Regions from separate parts of the Acuticoccus kandeliae genome, predicted to be linked through region 1. Evidence: predicted binding sites of a transcription regulator. Region 1 holds the regulator's gene; the other holds the start of a gene.

Region 1 (10,143 bases):
CGCGCGCGGGCGCAAGCTCTACCGCCAGAGCTTCTGCCGCGGCATCCCCGACGGGCCGCTCGAGGAAGTGGGCGCGGCGCCGAACCGGCGCGGCACGACCACCTCCTTCCGGCCCGACCCGCTGATCTTCAAGGACCTGAAGTTCGATCCGAAGCGCCTCTTCGCCCAGACGCGCGCGAAGGCCTATCTCTTCGCCAATGTCGAGCTGCGCTGGCGCGCCGACCCCGCCCTCCTCACCGGCGAGAACGCGCCGCCCGCCGAAGCGACCTTCCGCTTCCCCGGCGGCCTCGCCGACTTCCTGACGAGCGAGATCTCCGGCCGCCCGAAGGTGACGGACGCGATCTTCGCCGGCCGCGCCGGCGAGGCGGGCCGCCGCGGGGCGGTCGAGTGGGCGGTCGGCTTCGTGCCGGTCGACGAGTTCACCCGCTCCTACTGCAACACGATCCCGACGCCAGAGGGCGGCACCCACGAGCAGGGGCTGCGCAGCGCCCTCTACAAGGCGGTGAAGGCCCACGGCGAGCGCATCGGCAACAAGAAGATCGCCCAGGTCACCGCCGACGACGTGATGGCGACGGCCGCCGCCGTCCTCTCCGTCTTCGTGCGTGAGCCCGAATTCGTCGGCCAGACCAAGGACAAGCTCTCCACCACCGAGGCGACGCGCCAGGTGGAGGGAGCGCTGCGGGAAAGCTTCGAGGAGTGGCTCGCCCAGGATCCGGCGCGCGCCGGCCTCGTCATCGACGCGATTGTCGACAAGTGCGACGAGCGCCTGCGCCGCCGCGCGGAGAAGGACGTCGCCCGCCGGTCCGCGACGCGCAAGACGCGCCTGCCCGGCAAGCTCGCCGACTGCACCCAGTCCCAGCCGGGCGGCACCGAGATCTTCATCGTTGAGGGCGACTCGGCCGGCGGCTCTGCGAAGCAGGCCCGCGCCCGCGCGACCCAGGCCGTGCTGCCGCTGCGCGGCAAGATCCTCAACGTCGCCAATGCCGGGCGCGACAAGGTGATGGCGAACCAGCAGCTCTCCGACCTCGTGCTCGCCCTCGGGTGCGGCGTGCGCAAGGAGTTCGATGTCGGCAAGCTCCGCTATGAGCGCGTCATCATCATGACCGACGCCGACGTCGACGGCGCGCATATCGCCTCGCTCCTCATCACCTTCTTCTTCCGCGAGATGCCGGGCCTCATCGAGTCCGGCCACCTCTTCCTCGCCGTCCCGCCCCTCTACAAGCTCACCCAGGGCACCAAGACGCTCTACGCACGGGACGATGCGCACCGCGAGCAGCTCCTGGCGACGGAGTTCAACCGCGAGAAGAAGATGGAGATCGGCCGCTTCAAGGGCCTCGGCGAGATGATGCCGGCGCAGTTGAAGGAGACGACGATGGACCCGGCGACCCGCACGCTCCTGCGCGTCGTGATCGCCTCCGAGCCAGACGTCACCCGCACCACCATCGAACGCCTGATGGGAAACAAACCAGAAGCACGATTCGCATTCATTCAGGAAAATGCGGCCTTCGCTTCCGCCGACGCGCTCGATATCTAAGGTAGGCATCCACTCTGTTTCTGAGTGTCAGTAAAAGGCACCCACTATATCAAGCGCGGGTTTGAACCCGCGCCGACCAGCCAAGCGCCTGACTTGGAAGGAATTTTGATCGAAATCAATTTGCCCCGCCAATCTGTATGATTGTTGGCCAATCATGACATTCGGTCGCCACATGTTTCCGAATTTCAGCGTTGACCTTGAGGGCAAGTGCATTGCTTGATACACGCAGGTTGTGAAAATTTGCAAAAGGCTGAATGTGACCCATGGCTAGTTCGCCTGACGCCAAACCGTTCGTGTTTCCCGCTGTTTACGACTACCGCGCTGCCATGGGATCGGTGATCCGGCATCTCAAGGAACACCCCGAGCTGAAGCCCGCCTTCGACAAGGCGAAAGCTGTCCCGCGGACCTTCGCAAACAGCGCCTTTTACGAAGTCACCCAGCGCTGCAACCTCTTCTGCGAGGGTTGCTATTATTTCGAGGGCGACAAGCCCCGCGACCTGCCCGAACAGAACGACATCGCGCGCTGGGAAGATTTCTTTCGCGGCGAGCGCGATCGCGGCGTGACGATGGGCTACTTCCTCGGCGCCGAGCCGTCGATGGAGCCCAAGCGCCTGGTCGCCGGTGCGAAATATATCCCGCACGGCAATGTCGGCACCAACGGCACGAAGAAGATCCCCAACGAGGTCCCCTTCCGCATCCAGATCTCCATCTGGGGCGACGAGGCGACCGACAAGAAACTCCGCGGCGGCGCCGTCTTCCGCAAGGCGCTGAAGAATTATGCCGGCGACCCGCGCGCCCTCGCCCTCTTCACGTTCAATCCGTACAACGTGAAGCACGCGCGGCAGATCACTGAGATGTGCGCCGATGCCGGCCTGCCCATCACGTTCAACATTTTCTCGCCGACCACCACCTATCTCGACAAGCTTCGGCAGTTCATGCCGAACGACAAGAAGTTCTTCCGCATCAGCGATGCGGAGAGCAACATGTTGATGAGCACGGATGACCTCATGAACATCCGTGATACGGCGTCAGAGCTGCTTGCCGACTTCCCGGACACGGTCATCTATTGCGAGGCCTACAACCGCCTCGCGACCAGCGGCAGGCGGATGTTCGAGCTCGACCCGGAGACGGGCCTCGCGGAAGGCTGCCGCAACCGCCTCAAGGGCACCGAGACCGGCTTTTCGGGCTATTACAGCCCGGACTTGCAGAAACAGAACGTCAAGTGCTGTACGCCGGACGTGGATTGTAGCGAGTGCCGCATCTATGGTGCCGGGTGGTCCACCCTCCTCGCACCCCCTGCGGAGCTCGTTCAGACCGTCGACGGTCTCAAAGACTGGATCGAGGCGATGAACACGCTCGCTCGGATTTTCATCTACGATCATCAGAAAGAAGAGATGGCTGGTGAGTATGCAAGCCGACCAGAGTCCGTCTACGCCGAAGCCTGACGTGGAGGACGGTTCCCAAGAGGATGCGCCGAAGTCGGGTCTGACCCCGCGGCAAGCCCTGTTCAATTCGTGGCGCGCGCGTGATTTCGCGGGCGTCGTAAAGGCGTTCGAGGCGCGTCGCGTCCATGCGCCCGAGGCCTACCGGGTGACGACGCAGTCGCTGCGTCAGCTCGGCCGGGACGATGAGGCGCTCGCGACGCTGCGCGACGGGCGCGCCCTCTTCCCCGAGAACGCGACACTCGCCTTCCTCGCCGCCCAGACGGAGACCGACGAGGCCCGTGTGAAGTCGGCGGTCGACGACATCATCACGGCGAACGACCCCACCTTCCGGGGACGGGCGCGGCTGCGCCGGGCGCAGTTCGCGATCGCGGAAGGCCGCACCGACGACGCGATCGCCGATCTCGACGCCGCGGTTCAGCACGGCGAGGACGGCGAGACGGTCGACCTGGAGCGGGCCAAGGCGCTCCGCCTCAGCGCGCACATCAACGCCGGCGCCGACACCGAGACGCTGAAGGCCGACATCGCCGCCTTCGAGACGCCGTTCAGCCAGCCGGTGCAGACGATCTGCTTCCAGGAGATCGCCGCCATCGCCAACCGCGGCGACGACGCGGCGCTGCGCTCGATCGTGGACCTCCTCCTCGACCGCGACCCGACCGCGGTGCGGCTGCGCACCTACTATGTGTCGTACGCCTTCCAGCGCGCCGACACCGACCGCACGACGCTGACCAAGCACCTCGACTATCTCGCCAAGAACGAGTCGATCACCAACCCGCACCTCATCGCCCTCCACGCCGACCTCACGAGCGACGGCGACCCGCGGGCGGCGATCACGGCGATGCAGGAGGCGCTCGCGGCCAATCCGGGCGACCAGCGCCTGCGCTTCGGCCTTGCGACGAACCTGTCCAATATCGGCGACATCGACGAGGCGCTCGCCGCGTTCGACGTGATCCTCGAGGAATCGAGCGACGTGAAGCAGCGCCGCGAGGTCGCGCTCGAGGCCGCGATCACCGCGCTGAAGACCGGGTCGCAGGAGCGGGCCGACCGCTACTACGAGATGCTCGCGGAGAACCAGGCGAGCCTCACCATGGAGCAGCAGGCGATCCTGTCGCGCCTCGTCTCCCCCTCGCGGGCGAAGCGGCTCGGCGTGATCGACGACATGCCGCCCGACATGACCTTCTTCGACGGGGCGGTGCGCCTTTACAAGACGGCCGGCGACACCTGCGTGGTGTGGCCGTTCGTGGGCTTCCTGCGCGCCGAGACGCGCCGGCGCACCATCATCGACATCTGGCGCGAGCGTGGCGTGTCGGTGGTGACGGTCGACGACCCGCGGCGCCTCTCCGCGCTCGGCGGCATCGATCCGTTCTTCCCCGCCCGCACCCAGTTCAACAAGGCGCTGCACGAGCTGATCCTCGCGCAGGGCTACAAGAATCACCTCGCGGTCGGCGAGTCGCTCGCGGGCTACACGGCGATCCTCTATGGCCTGGAGACCGGCGGGCTCGGCGCCCTCTCCTTCTCGGGCGGCACGCGCATCCCGCGCCTCGAGGATCTGCCGGACGATCGCGGCCGCGCGCACCTCAGCTACCTGCGCAGCATCATCCCGGACCCGGACCTCGACCTCGCCCCGATGCTGGAGCAGCGCCCGGACTTCGTGGTGCACAACCACTACGGCTCGGGCAGCGTCGCCGACGTCGCGAGCGCGGAACGCTCGGCGTACCTGTCGAACGTGGTCAACACACCCTGGCCGCACGACAACCACGCCTCCGCCGGCTACCTGGAGCGCACCGGCCAGTTCACCCGCGTGGTGGACGAGTTCCTGTCGGACGCCCTCGCAAGCTGACGCCTTTCCCGATCCGGCCCCCGGGCCGGATCGGGGTCTCCCTGGCGCGGGTCGATGGGGCGGCGCGGCCGGTAACCAGGCGTCCAGCCGGGCCGTGCGGTGGCACCGCGGACTGTGGGCGGTGCGTGCCGAGGCCGCCAACTCGCCGTGCAGCCCGCGCCTGCACCATCCCGGAGCGCATCGCGGACGGTGCGTCGCCGTGGCAGCCCCCTCTTTCCTCACCGAGACGCCGGCGCGTTCCGTCCCCGACGAGTGCGTCGCTCACCTGCCACGAGCCCACGACGGGCAGCCGGCAGCCGCTTGCTCGTGGCCGACCTCCCTCTGCTTGTTGCCGAGGTGGCCGCCGCGGAGCCGCAGATGACGGCCTCTCCCCGAGAGTCACCGCCGGTTAGGGAGCATGGGTCCCGTCCGCCTCGCTTTTGAGCCCTTAACAGTTGCTTGAGACTGCCGGCCCCGCAGGACGTGGACGGGATCCACACCACGTCGCACACCGTCATCGGCTGCGACCTCTCGCGCGTCGTCCTCGACCTCCTCAGCCGGACGACCGCCACCTCGTCGAAGGTGGCGAACGCCCTTGAGGCGATCGCTTAGGTCATCTCTCGAACCCGATGCCCTCGTCGTATTCGAAGCGGCCAGCGACTGCGACGGGCCGCGCATCGCCACTCTGACCGAGCGCGGTCTCGCCTTCTCGGACCATTCCGCAACAGGCCCGCGACTTCGCACGGGCCACTGGCACCCTCGCCAAGACCGATCGGGTGGATACCCGGGTACTGGCACAGATGAGCTCGGTTTTCGGCCTCGCGATCACGATACCAATATCTCCAGCGGGCGCCCGTCTCTCCGATTTCCTCAGGCGTCGGGGGCCGCTGGTCGATATCCGCAAGGCCGGGACACCCCGCCACCACAACGTCGGGCAGGTGAGATCGCTGGCGAGATGATGGCGATGATCAAGCGCCTCACCCGCCACGTCGCCGAACTCGCGCGCCATGGCACGCCTCATGGACGAGGATGGGACACTCTTCTCACAAGCCCGGCTCATGCGCACCGTCCCCGGCATCGACCCGACGGTCCACGCCACTCTTCTCGGCGAACGTCCGGAGTTCGGCGCGCTCGATCGCCGTCGCATCGCCTCGTCCGCCGGGCTTGCACCGCACGTCCGGGAGAGCGGCACCTGGCGCGGGCACCCGTCGCATCGGGGGCGGTCGCAGCAAGGTTCGCGAGGCGCTCTCCATCGCAGCCATCACGGCGTCGCGACGGATTCCGAGCCTCTTTGCAATGCGCGACCGGATGCGCCCGGAGGGCCAGGCGCGAAGACCATCCTCATCGCCCTCGCCCGCCAACGTCTTGTCACCCACCACGCGATGGAGCGCAACGGGAAGCCGATCGCGACATGACCCGACAACACAGTTGCCCCAACACGCCGGCAACGATCCCATTGGGCAACCATCCGCATTCAGCGCAGAGCTTCACCCGCGGCGTCCGAAACGGCTCGCCGCATCTCGCGCGCGGGCTGGCATATCGTGACATCTGGACGGCCGACAGCGCGTCCAGGTGATCCCACCGACAACCTGTCATCTGCTCGTGGCTGTCCAACCCGACCTGCCCGACCGGCTCGTTTTCGACGACCTCACTCGACGGACAAAGCGGGCGGCTCATTCTGAGCCAATAGTGGGATTTATCTGGTCGTCGTCCTCGATCCGACCAATGCTCGACCGGCGCGCGGTAGATGCGTCCGGCAGAGCGCCTGACGCGAACTCCGTCATGCTCGACATTCTGAGGGCGATCTCGGAGGTGCCGCCCGCTCCAACCCCGTTGGCGGGCATGGAATGTCCGTCGACCCTATGTGGGGATCCGTTGATCGAATGGCCGGGGCCGGTGACAGACGGCAGACGAAGTGTCGCTCTATCGCAAACCTCGCCTCTGGTCCGACGCGAAGTGCGATTGAGAACCCGAGCCCGGCTGGGGCGATCCGACCTAACTATCGGGTGGGCCCGTTGACCGCGTCGCCGAGCATAGACTTTCCGCCGACCCTACGCGGGGTATCGATGATCGAATGGCCGAGGCCGCAGACAGACGGCAGATGACGTGCCGCTCTCACTGGCAAAGTACACCCAGGGGGCGACGCGAAGGGCGGTTGATGAACCGACCGCGGCTGGGGCGATCGGACCCGCATTTGCGTGCGTGCGACGCCTTGCCAATCGCCCGCGAACGCGGCCCAATCGACCGCGCCGCATGGCGAGCCCGGATCTCCAAGTGCGGACGATCGCAGACCTTCCTCCAGCCTGCTCGGAACGCCCGAATCCGTCCTCATACGATGGCAAGGCCCGCCATTGCGGGTGCCTCGCTTCCCCTCACTCGCGCGCCGCCGTCTGCCGCGGGTCGGGCCGCGACGATATGAGGGAGGGCGGCGGGTCGGGGCCGGGGAAAGAATGGCCGGGTCGTCCCTGCGGATCGGGGTCGCGTGTCGGGGCGGCGGCACGGCTCGATGGGTGCGTGGGCGGGCGGATTGATCGCGTGAGGCGTTGGAGGTCGGGGCTGTGAACTGGAACGAGGCGATCGACAATTATTGCGAGCGGCTCGGGCCGGAATTCTGGGCGGAGCCCTGGAATGCGGTGACCAATGCGGCGTTCGTGATCGCGGCGATCATCGCGATCGTCGTCGCGCACCGGCGGGGGCGGCTCGACCCGGCGATCTGGGTGCTGATCACCATCACCGCGCTCGTCGGGGTCGGGTCGTTCCTGTTTCACACCTTTGCGACACGGTGGGCGGTGATGGCCGACGTCATCCCAATCCAGCTCTTCATCCTCGCCTATTTCGTCCTTGCGGTGCGACGGTTCGCGGGGATGGCGTGGTGGGGCGCGGGGCTCGCGACGGTCGGCTTCGTGGCATTCTCCATCGTGGGCGGACGGGTGCTCGACCCGGTCCTCGGGCCGGTCCTCAACGGGTCGGAGGGTTATCTGCCGCCACTCGCCGCGCTCTTCGTGGTGGGGTTTGCGATCCGCGCCACCGTCCACAAATCGGCCGGGACCGCGCTGATGATCGCCGGGTGCATCTTCGCCCTCTCCCTCACCTTCCGCACGGTGGACATGGCCGTCTGCCCCACCTTCCCACGCGGCACCCACTTCCTGTGGCACACGCTGAACGGCGTGCTCCTCGGCTATCTGATGATCGCGATGGCGCGGTTTGGGCGCTTGCGTGGACGCGAGGGCGTCGCGGGCTGACCCGTGCGAGGAGCCCGGGAGCACGTCGCCGCGCCGGGTCGGAAATCACAGGCGGATCGCCTGAAGCACCGCGGTAAGCCATCCGTCCCGCCGCAACAGCGCCAGCGCGGGGCGGTGGAGATCCCCGTACCGCCGTCGGGAGCGCCGCGGCAGCACCGTAGATGCTGCGGCCGCAGTGCCATGCGGCACGAGCGTGCGCGGCAGGTGCATCGCCGCAGCGTCAGGATAACGGCACCAGCGCCGGAAGCCCCGCGACGGCAGCGCCGCGACCGCGTCCGCGCGAGAGGCAGAAGCGCCAGCACTGTCCGGGCCGTCTAAGAAGCGGAGGGATGACCGGCGCACGGTCAGGGCTCCGGCAAGATTGCGGAGGCGCCGCGCCGGAATGCCCTAGGTGACGCCGCCGCGGCAGCGCCCCGTCAGTAGTGGCGCAGCAGGGCCGTCAGGCGGCCCTGGATGCGGACGCGGTCGGCGCCGAAGATCCGGGTCTCGTATTGCGGGTTGGCCGCCTCCAGCGCGATCGTGTTGCCGCGCTTGCGCAGGCGCTTCAGCGTCGCCTCCTCGTCGTCGATCAGGGCGACCACGATCTCGCCCGTCTCGGCGCGGTCGGTCCGCTTGATGACCACCGTGTCCCCGTCGAGGATGCCGACATCGACCATCGAGTCGCCGCGGACCTCCAGCGCGAAATGCTCGCCAGGGCCCAGCATGTCGGCCGGGAGGTGGATCGCGTGGCTCTTCTGCTGGATCGCCTCGATCGGCACGCCGGCGGCGATGCGGCCCATCATCGGGACGTCCACAATGTCCTGCGCGGCGGTGACCGGGCGCAGCGGGGGGCGCTTGAAGCTCGGCGTGACGGGTTCGCGCGGGGGGTGGTTCGACCCCTCGATCACCGACGGCGAGAAGCCCTTGAGGCGGGGCGGCGGGGCGGGCTGTGCGCCGACCGAGTCGGGCAGGCGCAGCACCTCGAGCGCGCGGGCCCGGTTCGGCAGGCGGCGGATAAAGCCGCGCTCTTCCAGCGCGGTGATGAGGCGGTGGATGCCGGACTTCGACTTGAGGTCCAGCGCGTCCTTCATCTCCTCGAACGAGGGGGGGACGCCCGTGGCGCTCATCCGCTGATGGATGAACATCAGGAGATCGTATTGCTTCTTGGTCAGCATATGCGACTTCCGGTCTCCGCAGGGCGTGTGCGCCGCGCCGTCATGTTAGCGAATCGTTTCCGACGAATCGGTGAACACTTTATACACGTTCGTCGTGTGTTCTACAACCCACGGCAAACCGGAACATAGAGTGTCTCAGGCAGGCGCTACAGGCGAATGTACTGACAGGGCTCGCCAAGTTCGGCCGGGGGGGCGTGCGGCTCGCGCACGAGCAGCGCGTCGGCGTGCGACAGGATCGACAGCATGGACGAATCCTGCACGTCAAACGGGATGATTCGTCCGCCGTCGAGCCGTGCGCGCATGTGGTCGCGGCGCGGGCCGTTCTGGCCGACCGCCGCGCCGAGGACCCCCGTCTCGACGCGCGGACCGGGTGACGCGGCACCCTGCATCGCCTCGATGAGGGGGAGGAGAAAGAGCACCGCGCAGACGACGCCCGAGACCGGATTGCCCGGCAGGCCGAGCACCAGCGGGTCGGAGGCGAACATCAGCGGCTTGCCGGGACGCACCGCGACGCGCCAGAAATCGAGGCCGATGCCGAGATCGCCGAGCGCGGGCTTCACGAGATCATGGTCGCCGACCGAGGCGCCGCCGAGGGTGACGAGGATGTCGGCCCGGTCCAGCGCCTCGCGCGCGCGGCGCGCGATCTCGGCTTGAATGTCGGGCGCGATGCCGAGATCGATGCTCTCCCCGCCCACGGACGCCACCATCGCGGCGAGCGTCGGCGTGACGGAGGCGACGATCTGGTCGGGACCGGTCGGAGAGCCGGGCGGGACGAGTTCGTCCCCCGTCGCGAGGAAGGCGATCTTCGGGCGACGGCCGACCGTGAGGGTCGCGTGTCCCCCTGCCCCGGCGAGCGCCAGATGGCGCGGCTGGAGCCGCGTGCCGGCGGGGAACAGCGTCTCGCCCGCGGCAAAATCGAGGCCCATGCGGCGGATATTGTCGCCGGGGGAGA
Region 2 (10,143 bases), 280 kb from region 1:
ACGGCTCGCCCTTCACGCGCACCAAGGTCGAGCGGCGGATGCAGATCGCCGTCGCCCGCGTTGTCGAGAGCGAACTGCCGCTCGTCTACGTGAACCAGGTCGGCGGCCAGGACGAACTGGTGTTCGACGGCGCGTCGTTCGTGCTCTCGGCCGACCGCACGCTGACGACGCAGCTCCCCGCCTTCGTCACCGCCACCGAGACCGTGACCTTCCGGCGCGAGGGGGACGGGTGGGCGCCCGAGGCGGGCATCCGCGCCGCGCTTCCCGAGGGCGACGCGGCGGAGTGGAGCGCCGCGATGCTCGGCCTGCGCGACTATGTGAACAAGAACCGCTTTCCGAGCGTCGTTCTCGGCCTCTCGGGCGGCATCGATTCGGCGATCTGCGCGGCGCTCGCCGTCGATGCGCTGGGGGCCAAGCGCGTCCACTGCATCATGATGCCCTACCGCTACACCTCGAACGAGAGCCTGTCGGACGCGGCCGACGTCGCCGACCGGCTCGGCATCCGCTACGACATCGTGCCGATCGCGCCGGCGGTGGAGGGGTTCGGCGAGCTTCTCGGGCCGCTTTTCGCGGGCCGCACGCCGGACGTCACGGAAGAGAACATCCAGAGCCGCGTGCGCGGCGTGACGCTGATGGCCGTCTCGAACAAGTTCGGCGGCATGGTCGTGACGACCGGCAACAAGTCGGAGGTCTCGGTCGGCTACGCGACGCTCTATGGCGACATGAATGGCGGCTTCAACCCGATCAAGGACCTCTACAAGACCGAGGTGTTCGCCCTCTGCCGCTGGCGCAATTCCGACAAGCCGGCCGACGCGCTGGGGCCGGACGGGGTCGTGATCCCGGAGCGGATCATCGACAAGCCGCCGACGGCGGAGCTGCGCGAGAACCAGAAGGACGAGGATTCGCTTCCGCCCTACGAGACGCTGGACTCGATCCTGCGCAAGCTGATCGAGGAGGAGGCGAGCGTCGCCGACGTTGTGGCCGCCGGGTTCGACCGGGCGACCGTGAAGCGCGTCGAGAGTCTCCTCCACATCGCCGAGTATAAGCGGCGGCAGGCCGCGCCCGGCGTGAAGATCTCGGCCAAGAATTTCGGCCGCGACCGCCGCTACCCGATCACGAACCGCTATCGCGATGCCTGAGACCGTCCGTTTCGCGCCGTCGCCGACGGGTGAGATCCACATCGGCAACGTGCGCACCGCGCTCTACAACTGGTTCCTCGCGATGGAGAGCGGGGGCCGGTTCCTCCTGCGCTTCGACGACACCGACGTGGAGCGCTCGCGCGAGGCCTTCGTCACCGCGATCACCGAGGATCTCGCCTGGCTCGGCATCCGCCCGCATCAGGTGGAGCGCCAGTCCGCGCGCCTCGCCGCCTACGACGCGGCGGCCGACGCGCTGCGGGCCAAGGGCCTTCTCTACCCCTGCTACGAGACGCCGGATGAGCTGGAGCGTAAGCGCGCGCGCCAGCGTGCGCGCGGCCTTCCGCCGGTCTACGACCGCGCCGCGTTGGCGCTCGACGCCGATGCGCGCGCCGCGCTCGAGGCGGAGGGGCGCCGCCCGCACTGGCGCTTCAAGCTGCCGGCGGGCGCGCGGAGCTGGGAGGACCGCTGCCGCGGCCCGCAGACCGTCAATCTCGAGACGATCTCCGATCCGGTGCTGGTGCGCGAGGACGGGACCTATCTCTACACGATCTGCTCCGTGGTCGACGACATCGACCATGGCGTCACGACGATCGTGCGCGGTGAGGACCACATCACCAACACCGGCGTGCAGATCGCGATCTTCGAGGGGCTCGGCGCGACCCCGCCCGCCTTTGGCCACCACAATCTCCTGACGCGCAGCGATGGGGAGCCGCTCTCCAAGCGCGACAACCCGCTGTCGGTGACGCGCCTGCGCGCCGAAGGCTACGAGCCGATGGCGATTGCCTCGCTCGCCGCACTCGTCGGCACCTCGCACGCGGTGGAGCCGATCGCGGAGATGGGCCGCCTCGCCGCGATGGCGCCGCTGGCTTCGGTGTCGCGCGGGCCGGCGATGTTCGACCCGGCCGATCTCGTGCGCCTCAACGCCGCGCTCCTCCACGGCGCGCCCTTCGAGGCGATGGCGCCCTGGCTCGCCGCCGAATATGGCGCGGACGATCCGGTGTTCTGGGAGACGGTGCGGGGCAATCTCACCTTCCGCCACGACGTCGCCCCCTGGGTCGAGATCTGGCGCAAACCGCCCGCCCTCGTCGGCGCCGACGGCGTGCCGCTGCTCGACGCCGGGGAGCGGGCCGTCGTCGCGGCGGCGGCCGACGCGCTGCCGGCCGAGCCGTGGGGGGAGGAGACCTTCAAGGCGTGGACGGGTGCGGTGCGGGCCGCGACCGGGGCGAAAGGGAAGGCGCTCTTCATGCCGCTGCGCAAGGCGCTGACCGGACGTGAGGCCGGGCCGGAAATGGCGGCCTTCATGCTGCTTCTGGGGCGGGAGGCGGTGCTGCACCGCCTTCAGGCGGCCGCGCGGCCGGTGGGCGGCGCGGCCTGATTGGTCGGGCGGCGCCTCAGGCGCCGTTCGGATCCGGCGCCAGGCTGATCTGCGCGGTGGGCTTCACCACGGTGTCGGCAGGATCGACCGGATCGAGCGGCTCGGCGCGCGCGTTCTCCGATTCCGCCACCGGGGCCGCCGCCGGGGCCTGTGTCGGCTTGCGCTTCACGGGCACGATCTGGACGGCGGTCGAGGTGTATTTCGGCTTGTAGAGCACGTGGCGCGCGGTCGTCTCCTGGCCGAACGTGGCGGAGAAGAATTGCGTGCCCACCTCGCGCACCCGCAGCGTCGTGCCGTCGGCGACGCTCGCCGGCGCGCTTCCCGCGACGATCACCTTGGGCGCGGCGGTCGGGACGGGGACAGGGGCCGCGTCGGCCTCCGGCAGCGTCGCGACGCCACCCTCGATTTCGACGGGGGAGCGGTCGGTGCGGGAGGGTTTGAGGGGCTTGCCCGTCTCGTCATAGATGGCGCGATAGCGCACCCACGTCGTCTCGTCCGCCGCCGCCTCGACGGCTTCGATCGGGGTGCGGGGCGCGCCGACATTCGCGGAGCCGAGGCCCACATAGGTGAGGGCCTTGTCCGCCGTCATGTCGTCGGCGACGACCGATTGCGGCTGGCATCCGCAGCCGGTCACCGCGCCTTTGCGGTAGGCGAAGGCGGTGGGCAGGTTCACATAGCGCTCGCCGGTCGACGTGGAGCGCATCGTCTCCACCGGCACATCCTTGTTGTGGGCGTAGAGCGAGACGTCGGCGCCGGGGCAGCGGCCGACGCACATGGCGAGCTCGTCGTAGAAATTGTCGCTGTGGGAGCTGTTGTTGATCGGGAAGTAGAAGCCGTCGCACAGGCGCACGCAGACCGTCTGCGTGGAGCCCACGCGCAGATTGCCCTTGCGCGAGCCCGACCCGGTGGCGAGCGAGGCCGTCGCCGACCCATCGTCCCGGTTGCGAAAGGTGCGCTCGTCGAGGTGGAGCTGCTCGACCTTCGCCGAGCGCGCGGTCTCCGGGTCGACCCGGACCGTCTGAACCTCGTTGCGCCCGCGCATGCCGCCGAAGATCGAGGAGAAGAAGCCGCCGCCGGCGGAATTGTCGTTGGCGCGTGCGTCGAGATGATTGTCGGGGCGCGTGCCGTGGATGATCACGCCGCTTGCCGGAGCCTGGATGTTGTTGTTGCGCCGGGCGGGGGCGCTGCGGGCCGCGACGACGGGCTCGCGGCAGGCCCGCTCGACCCGTGCCTGGAGCTGGCGGATCTGGCGCGGGCTCGTTCCGCTCGCGTTGCGCATCTGCGCCTCGATGCCGGCGCACGCGCGGTGGCGGCCCCAGCCGGAGGATGCGTTGCAACCGTAAGCGTTTGCCTGCTTGCGAAGGCTCGCGAGCTGTGCGGACGATCCGCCCGACTGCGCGGCGGCCAAACGGCTGCGTGCGCTGGAACACGACTCCGCCGCGGCAGTCGTTACTGTCACAACCAAGAAGAGCAATGCAATGATGGCTCTCATGTGACGCTCCTTCGCCGAAATTAATTTCGTTTAAGACCCGCTGGCCGGCACGGGAAAGATTACCAAACATACAACGAATTCGGGGCCGAAGCGTTCAACAAGCTTAACGGAATAAATCATGTTTCTGAGCCGCCTAAACTGGAACGTGCCCGTCCAGTTTGGGCTGTGTGAGACGCCACGCTGCCCGAAGATCGCCCACAAAACGCCGGTATTCTTCCTCCTGCCGAGCCCGGTCCGGAAGCCGCAACAGATAAGATGGGTGCACGGTGACGAATCCGCTCGTCCCATCCGGCCACTCGAGGGGGTGACCTCGCGTGTTTGTGATCGGCATGGCTTGTCCGGAGAGTGCCCGCGCGGCGGTCGCCCCGAGCGCGACGGTCACGATCGGGCGCACGATGGTGCGCTCATGGTCGAGCCAAAAGCGGCAGGCCTCGATCTCGCCGACGTCCGGCCGCTTGTGGATGCGGCGCTTGCCGCGCGGCTCGAATTTGAAGTGCTTCACCGCATTGGTGATGAACGTCTTCGCCCGGTCGATGCCGGCCTCGGCGAGCGCGCGGTCGAAGAGCTGGCCGGCCGGGCCGACGAAGGGGCGGCCGGCAAGGTCCTCCTGGTCGCCGGGCTGCTCGCCGACGAACATCAGCGGCGCGCCGAGCGGCCCCTCGCCGACGACGACATGGGTCGCCTCCCGGTAGAGGGTGCAGCGCTCGCAATGGCGCGCGGCCTTGGCGAGATCGTCGAGCGTGCGGATGCGGCGCGCGGTCTCGGCCGCGTCCGCGTCGGCGGCGGCCCGCTCGCGCGCGGCGCGGGTGGAGCGGGCGGGGGCGCGGTGCGGCGTCTCCACCATCTCGGCCGTGCGGTTGCCGGCGCTGCGGATGAGGGGGGAGATCATCTCCGCCTCCGGCATGTTCTTCCAGTAGCGCTTCGGCATCTCCGAGGTCATCGCCTTTACCTTCAGCCGCGCCGGATTGAAGATCGCCGCATAATAGGTCTTCCAGAGATCCTCGTTGATGTCGCCCGAGGGGGCGATGTCGCGGTTCGCGCCCGGCCCCATGGCGAGCGTCTCGCTGTCCCAATGGGCCGACCGCTCCGGCGTCAGGATCGTCCACCGGATCGCGGGGAAGCGGCGCATGAAGAAGGGCGCCGTGATGTCGAGCGTGTGATGCTCGGGCTCGAACCAGGAGACGAGGTGCTCGACGCGGTCGTCGTCCACGGTGGTGCGGAAGCGCACGAAGGCCTTCATCTTGTGCGAGCAGCGGCGGACATTGTTGGCGAGCCGCGTCGCGCGCGCGACGTCGGGGTCGGAGGCGATGCGCAACAGGTTCGGCTCGTGCTGAAAGCGGGCGAGGAGGCGGTGGAGGAGGGCGAAGCGCTCCATCGAGCGGTGGCAGATGACGTGGCTCGCAAGCTCGATGAAGTCGCGCGGGGCGCGCGGCGCCGTCCTCGGCGTGATGGGGGGCAGCTCCGAGACCGGCCGTCCGGCATCGAAGAGCGCCTGTTCCGACGTGCCCCAGCGCCAGCTGACCGCCTCCGGGCCGACGCCGGCGGCGACGAGCTGGCGCACCGCGTCGCGCCAGGTCGCGAAGTCGGACGCGTGGTCGAGCGTGACGGCCCACGTCTCGGCGCTTTTGTGCGGCACGGCGCTCATGCGGCGAAGAGGTCGAGCTGGCGCGCGGGCTTCACGAACCGCGCCTTGAGGTTCTCGACGTCGAGAAGGCGCGCCGGCTGCCACCCTTCAAGCGCGATGAAAGGGAGGGCGCGGCGCGCGGTGGGGGTGAGGCGCATCAGATCCTCGATCCGCAACCGGCGATAGGGCCGGGTGCGCAGGATCGCGTTCACCGCCTTCACGCCGAGCCCCGGCACGCGCAGGAGGCTCTCGCGCGGGGCGCGGTTCACGTCGATCGGGAAGGTGGCGCGATTGTTGATCGCCCAGGCGAGCTTCGGGTCGATCTCGAGGTCGAACATCCCGGTCGGCGCGGCGGTGGCGAGATCGTCGAGCTCGAAGCCGTAGAAGCGGGTGAGCCAGTCGGCCTGATAGAGGCGGTGCTCGCGCTCCAGCGGCGGGGCGGCCGGGGGGAGGGCCGACGATCCGTCCGGGATCGGGCTGAAGGCCGAATAATAGACGCGGCGGAGCTGGTAGGCGGTGTAGAGCGTGCGGCTTGTGCGCAGGATCTCGACATCGCTCGTCGCGTCCGCGCCGACGATCATCTGCGTCGACTGGCCGGCCGGGGCGAAGCGCGGCGCGGCCTTGCGCATCGGCCGGCGCGGCTTCTCGGCGGTGGCGTCGATCTCGCCGCGCAGCTTCGCCATCGAGGCGCGGATCGTGCGGCCCGACTTCTCCGGCGCGAAGGATTTGAGGCCCGACTCCGTCGGCAGCTCGATGTTGATGGAGAGGCGGTCGGCGTGGCGTCCCGCCTCCAGGAGAAGCTCGGGCGAGGCGTCGGGGATCGTCTTCAGGTGAATATAGCCCTGGAACTGGTGCGTCTCGCGCAGCGTGCGCGCGACGCGCACCAGCGATTCCATCGTGTGATCGGCCGACCGGATGATGCCGGAGGAGAGGAAAAGCCCCTCGATATAGTTCCGGCGATAGAAGTTCAGCGTGAGGTCGACGACTTCTTCCGGCGTGAAGGCGGCTCTTTCGACGCGGCTCGAGACACGATTGACGCAGTAGGCGCAATCAAAGATGCACGCATTCGTCAGGAGGATCTTCAGCAGCGAAATACATCGCCCGTCGGGCGCATAGGCGTGGCAGATGCCTGACCCTTCAGTCGAGCCAATCCCGCCTGATTTCAATGCGTTCCGTTTCGTCGTGCCGGACGAGGCGCACGACGCGTCATACTTCGCCGCGTCTGCGAGGATCGCCAGCTTTGCCTGGAGTGATCGTGCCTGGGACATTGTGTCGGGCATTCATTCCTCGAAGTTCCCACTTTGTTCCTTATGCCCTGTCGATTACATCTCGTAAAGGTCGTGTGAGACATGTTGACGAATGGTCACGCCGAGGTGAGTGGATGGGTCACCGGCTTGGCAAGAGTCGATGGGCCATGCTTGTTTGAGTACCGGATTGCGGAGGAAGACGTCACAATGTGGAAGGTGGTAGGTTCGCTCGTTGCTGCTGCCGCGACGATGTCGGCTGCGCCTGCGATGGCCGCGACCATCGTGATCGGCGTGCCCAACTGGCCGTCGGCTGAGGTGACCGCCAACATCATCGCGCAGGTCCTGCAACAGCATTACGACGTGGACACGCGCCTGCGTCCGCTTGGCTCGGTCGAGATGTTCGACGCCATGGATCGCGGCGAGGTCGACGTTCACCCGGAGGTCTGGCTGCCCAACCTGCAGACCTTCATCGACGAGTATGGCGACAAGCGCGGCACCATCAAGCTCTCCCCGATCGGGGTGACGGCCGCGCAGCACCTGTGCACGACGCGCGAGACCGCGGAGGCGACGGGCCTTCACAGCGTCGCCGACCTCGCCAAGCCCGAGATGGCGGCGAACTTCGACACCGACGCCGACGGCAAGGGCGAGATGTGGATCGGGGCGCAGACCTGGTCCTCCACCCGGATCGAGCGGGTGCGGGCCAAGAGCTACGGCTACAACGACACGATGCTGCTCCTCACGATGCCCGAGGACATGGCGATGGCCTCTCTCGACGCCGCGATCGCGACGAGCCAGCCGATCGTCTTCTACTGCTATTCGCCGCACTACATGTTCGCGCTGCACGACATCGTGACGCTCCAGGAGCCGGCGCACGACCCGCAGAACTGGCACATCATCCGCGCGGAGGACGATCCGGCCTGGCTCGCGAACTCCACGGCCGAGAGCGCGTGGGAGCCGTCCCATTTCCATGTCGCCCACGCGACCGAGCTCGAGGAGAGCTTCCCCGAAATCGTGTCCTTCCTGGACAAGATCGCGCTGACCTCCGAAGAGGCGGCGCAGATGAGCTACGCGATCCACGTCGAACGGCGCGATCCGGCTGAGGTCGCCACGACTTGGATCGGCGAAAATGAAGCGCGTATCGAGGAGTGGACCAAATGATGGGGAAGTGGGGGCGCAGCGCGGCGCTTGCGCTGGGCCTGACGGCGGTTGCCGCCGGGGTGGCGCACGCGACGGAGATCTTTGACCCGACGAGCAGGACCTGGGTCCGCTACGATCCGCAGCGCGCGATCAATTATTATCGCGCGCACGGCAGCGTGCCGGGGGATTTCCGCCGGCAGGTGGTGAAGTTCCGCACGGCCGAGAAGCCGGGCACGATCATCATCGATAGCAACCGGCACTTCCTCTATCTGGTGCTCCCGAATTTCCAGGCGATCCGGTACGGCATCGGCGTCGGCCGCGACGGGTTCGGCTGGGCCGGCATCGTCCGCGTCGGCCGGATGCAGGAATGGCCGGTCTGGACGCCGCCGCCGGAGATGGTCGCGCGCGACCCGAAGGCCGCGAAGTATGCGGGCGGCATGCCCGGCGGGCCGGACAACCCGCTCGGCGCCCGCGCGCTCTACCTCTATGAGGGCAACAAAGACACGATCTACCGGATTCATGGCACCACGGAGCCCTGGTCGATCGGTCTTGATATTTCCTCCGGCTGCATCCGCATGAACAATGAGGACGTCATCGATCTCTACAGCCGAATCGAAGTCGGCGCGAAGGTGATCGTGTTGATGCAGGGAGCCGCGCTCTATCGCGGCGTTTGACTAGACCGGGGAGAGAAGAACGATGGTCCTTCGATTGGGTGGACAGGTCGCGTTGGTGCTGGCGTCCGGATTGGCGCTCGCCGCATGTCAGAGCGGTTCGAGCTCCTCGTCCTCTCCCGCGCCGTCGACCGTTCGGGCGACGGTCGTGACCGCGCCGGCCGATCTGCAGCTCCTGTGCGCCTCGGAGGCCGCGACTCGGTTCAGCGTCGCGAGCAACACCGTCCTTCCGGTCTCCTCGCAGCAGGTTGAGAACAGCCAGTACCGGGTCGACCTGACGGTCGATGGCGCGAACGCGACCTGCGTCGTCGACGACAACGCCAACATCATCTCGCTGACCCGCGCCTGACGCGGGCGGCGCCGACCCGTTGCAAGAAAGGGCGCTCCGCAGTCGCGGGGCGCCCTTTCTTTTTGCGTGGACACCCGATCGGACCACGACCTCTGCGCGTTGAAATGCGCGTCGGCGGCGCCGCGCGGGGGCGGGTGGGGCTCGATATCGATCCGGCCACGCAATTTATTGCAGTGATTTCAAAGTTTTATTTGACGCCAGCGCTGCGCCGGTCCGCACCCGCGGCACCACTTTGGCGCGCGATAAGCAAAACTTTCTCATTGCATCAGAGAAGCTTTCTCCGCATTCTATGACAACGCGGTGAAACGCGTACTGCATTTTTGTTCGCGCACACCGCGCGGACCGTCAAAGCGGGGCGCTGGAGGCGCAGCGTGGCGAAGTACACAGTGTTGCGCAAGCGGATCGGCAGCATCGTCGGGGCGGACAAGCGCCTCGTCGGCGATATCGCGTTGCTGATGCTCTTCGCCATCGCGCTCGCCGCCGTCGCCGCGACCTACGGCTCACGCATCGGCCCGATGGTCTATGACTGGACGAGCTGGTTCTCCTGGTCGGCGAGCGCCAAACCCTAGACCTTGTCCTGATGGGATCCGGAGCCCGGACTCGGCCATCCGGCCCGCGCTGCATCGTTCAATCGAAAAATCCGCCGTCCTCGCTTGTTCGGCGTGCTTGCTTTCCCAAATTTCAAATTATGGGATCGACGGTCACGTATGAAGAAGTCATTGTGCGGCGAAGCGCGGACGTCGAATCGTCAAGGTGCGGCGGGGTGACAATCGGGGTGAGTGCAGCAATCGACTTGACCCTCTCCGCACCGGACGATCTCGACCGCATGGTCGAGGCTATCGAGACGTTCGGGGAGGCGGAAGGGTTGCCGCTGAAGACGGTGATGACGTTGAACCTCATTCTGGAGGAGATCGTCACCAACGTGATCAATCACGGAGCCGACGACGGGACGGCCATGATCGAGGTCACCGCGCATCGCAGCGGCGACACGATCCACGGCTTCGTGCGGGACAACGGGATCGCCTTCGATCCGCTCGCCCGCGATGCGCCCGACACCGCCGCCTCGATCGAGGACCGCCAGATCGGCGGGCTCGGCGTCCATCTGGTTC

What was found. The regulator LexA, encoded in region 1, represses DNA repair genes until DNA is damaged. The targets are predictions, from matches to a motif close to TGTTCNNNNTGTGTTCNG.
Region 2: DBV35_RS19085 (putative DNA modification/repair radical SAM protein) is a predicted target of LexA. The motif match lies at 6,922-6,939, and genes of this name have one in related genera.

The regions. Positions count from the first base shown of each region.
Region 1 is NZ_QBBV01000002.1:1,092,752-1,102,894, forward strand. It holds gene parE (DNA topoisomerase IV subunit B) at 1-1,534, shown strand, start outside; gene DBV35_RS17825 (radical SAM protein) at 1,798-2,979, shown strand; gene DBV35_RS17830 (tetratricopeptide repeat protein) at 2,981-4,816, shown strand; gene DBV35_RS30285 (hypothetical protein) at 5,255-5,407, shown strand; gene DBV35_RS17835 (transposase) at 5,854-6,210, shown strand; gene DBV35_RS17840 (ceramidase domain-containing protein) at 7,354-8,037, shown strand; gene lexA (transcriptional repressor LexA) at 8,454-9,191, opposite strand; gene DBV35_RS17850 (molybdopterin molybdotransferase MoeA) at 9,338-10,143, opposite strand, start outside.
Region 2 is NZ_QBBV01000002.1:1,371,458-1,381,600, reverse strand. It holds gene DBV35_RS19105 (NAD+ synthase) at 1-1,139, shown strand, start outside; gene gltX (glutamate--tRNA ligase) at 1,132-2,514, shown strand; gene DBV35_RS19095 (DUF2865 domain-containing protein) at 2,531-3,793, opposite strand; gene DBV35_RS19090 (UdgX family uracil-DNA binding protein) at 4,140-5,651, opposite strand; gene DBV35_RS19085 (putative DNA modification/repair radical SAM protein) at 5,648-6,910, opposite strand; gene DBV35_RS19080 (ABC transporter substrate-binding protein) at 7,145-8,035, shown strand; gene DBV35_RS19075 (L,D-transpeptidase) at 8,035-8,688, shown strand; gene DBV35_RS31145 (hypothetical protein) at 8,834-9,034, shown strand; gene DBV35_RS19065 (hypothetical protein) at 9,406-9,603, shown strand; gene DBV35_RS19060 (ATP-binding protein) at 9,723-10,143, shown strand, end outside.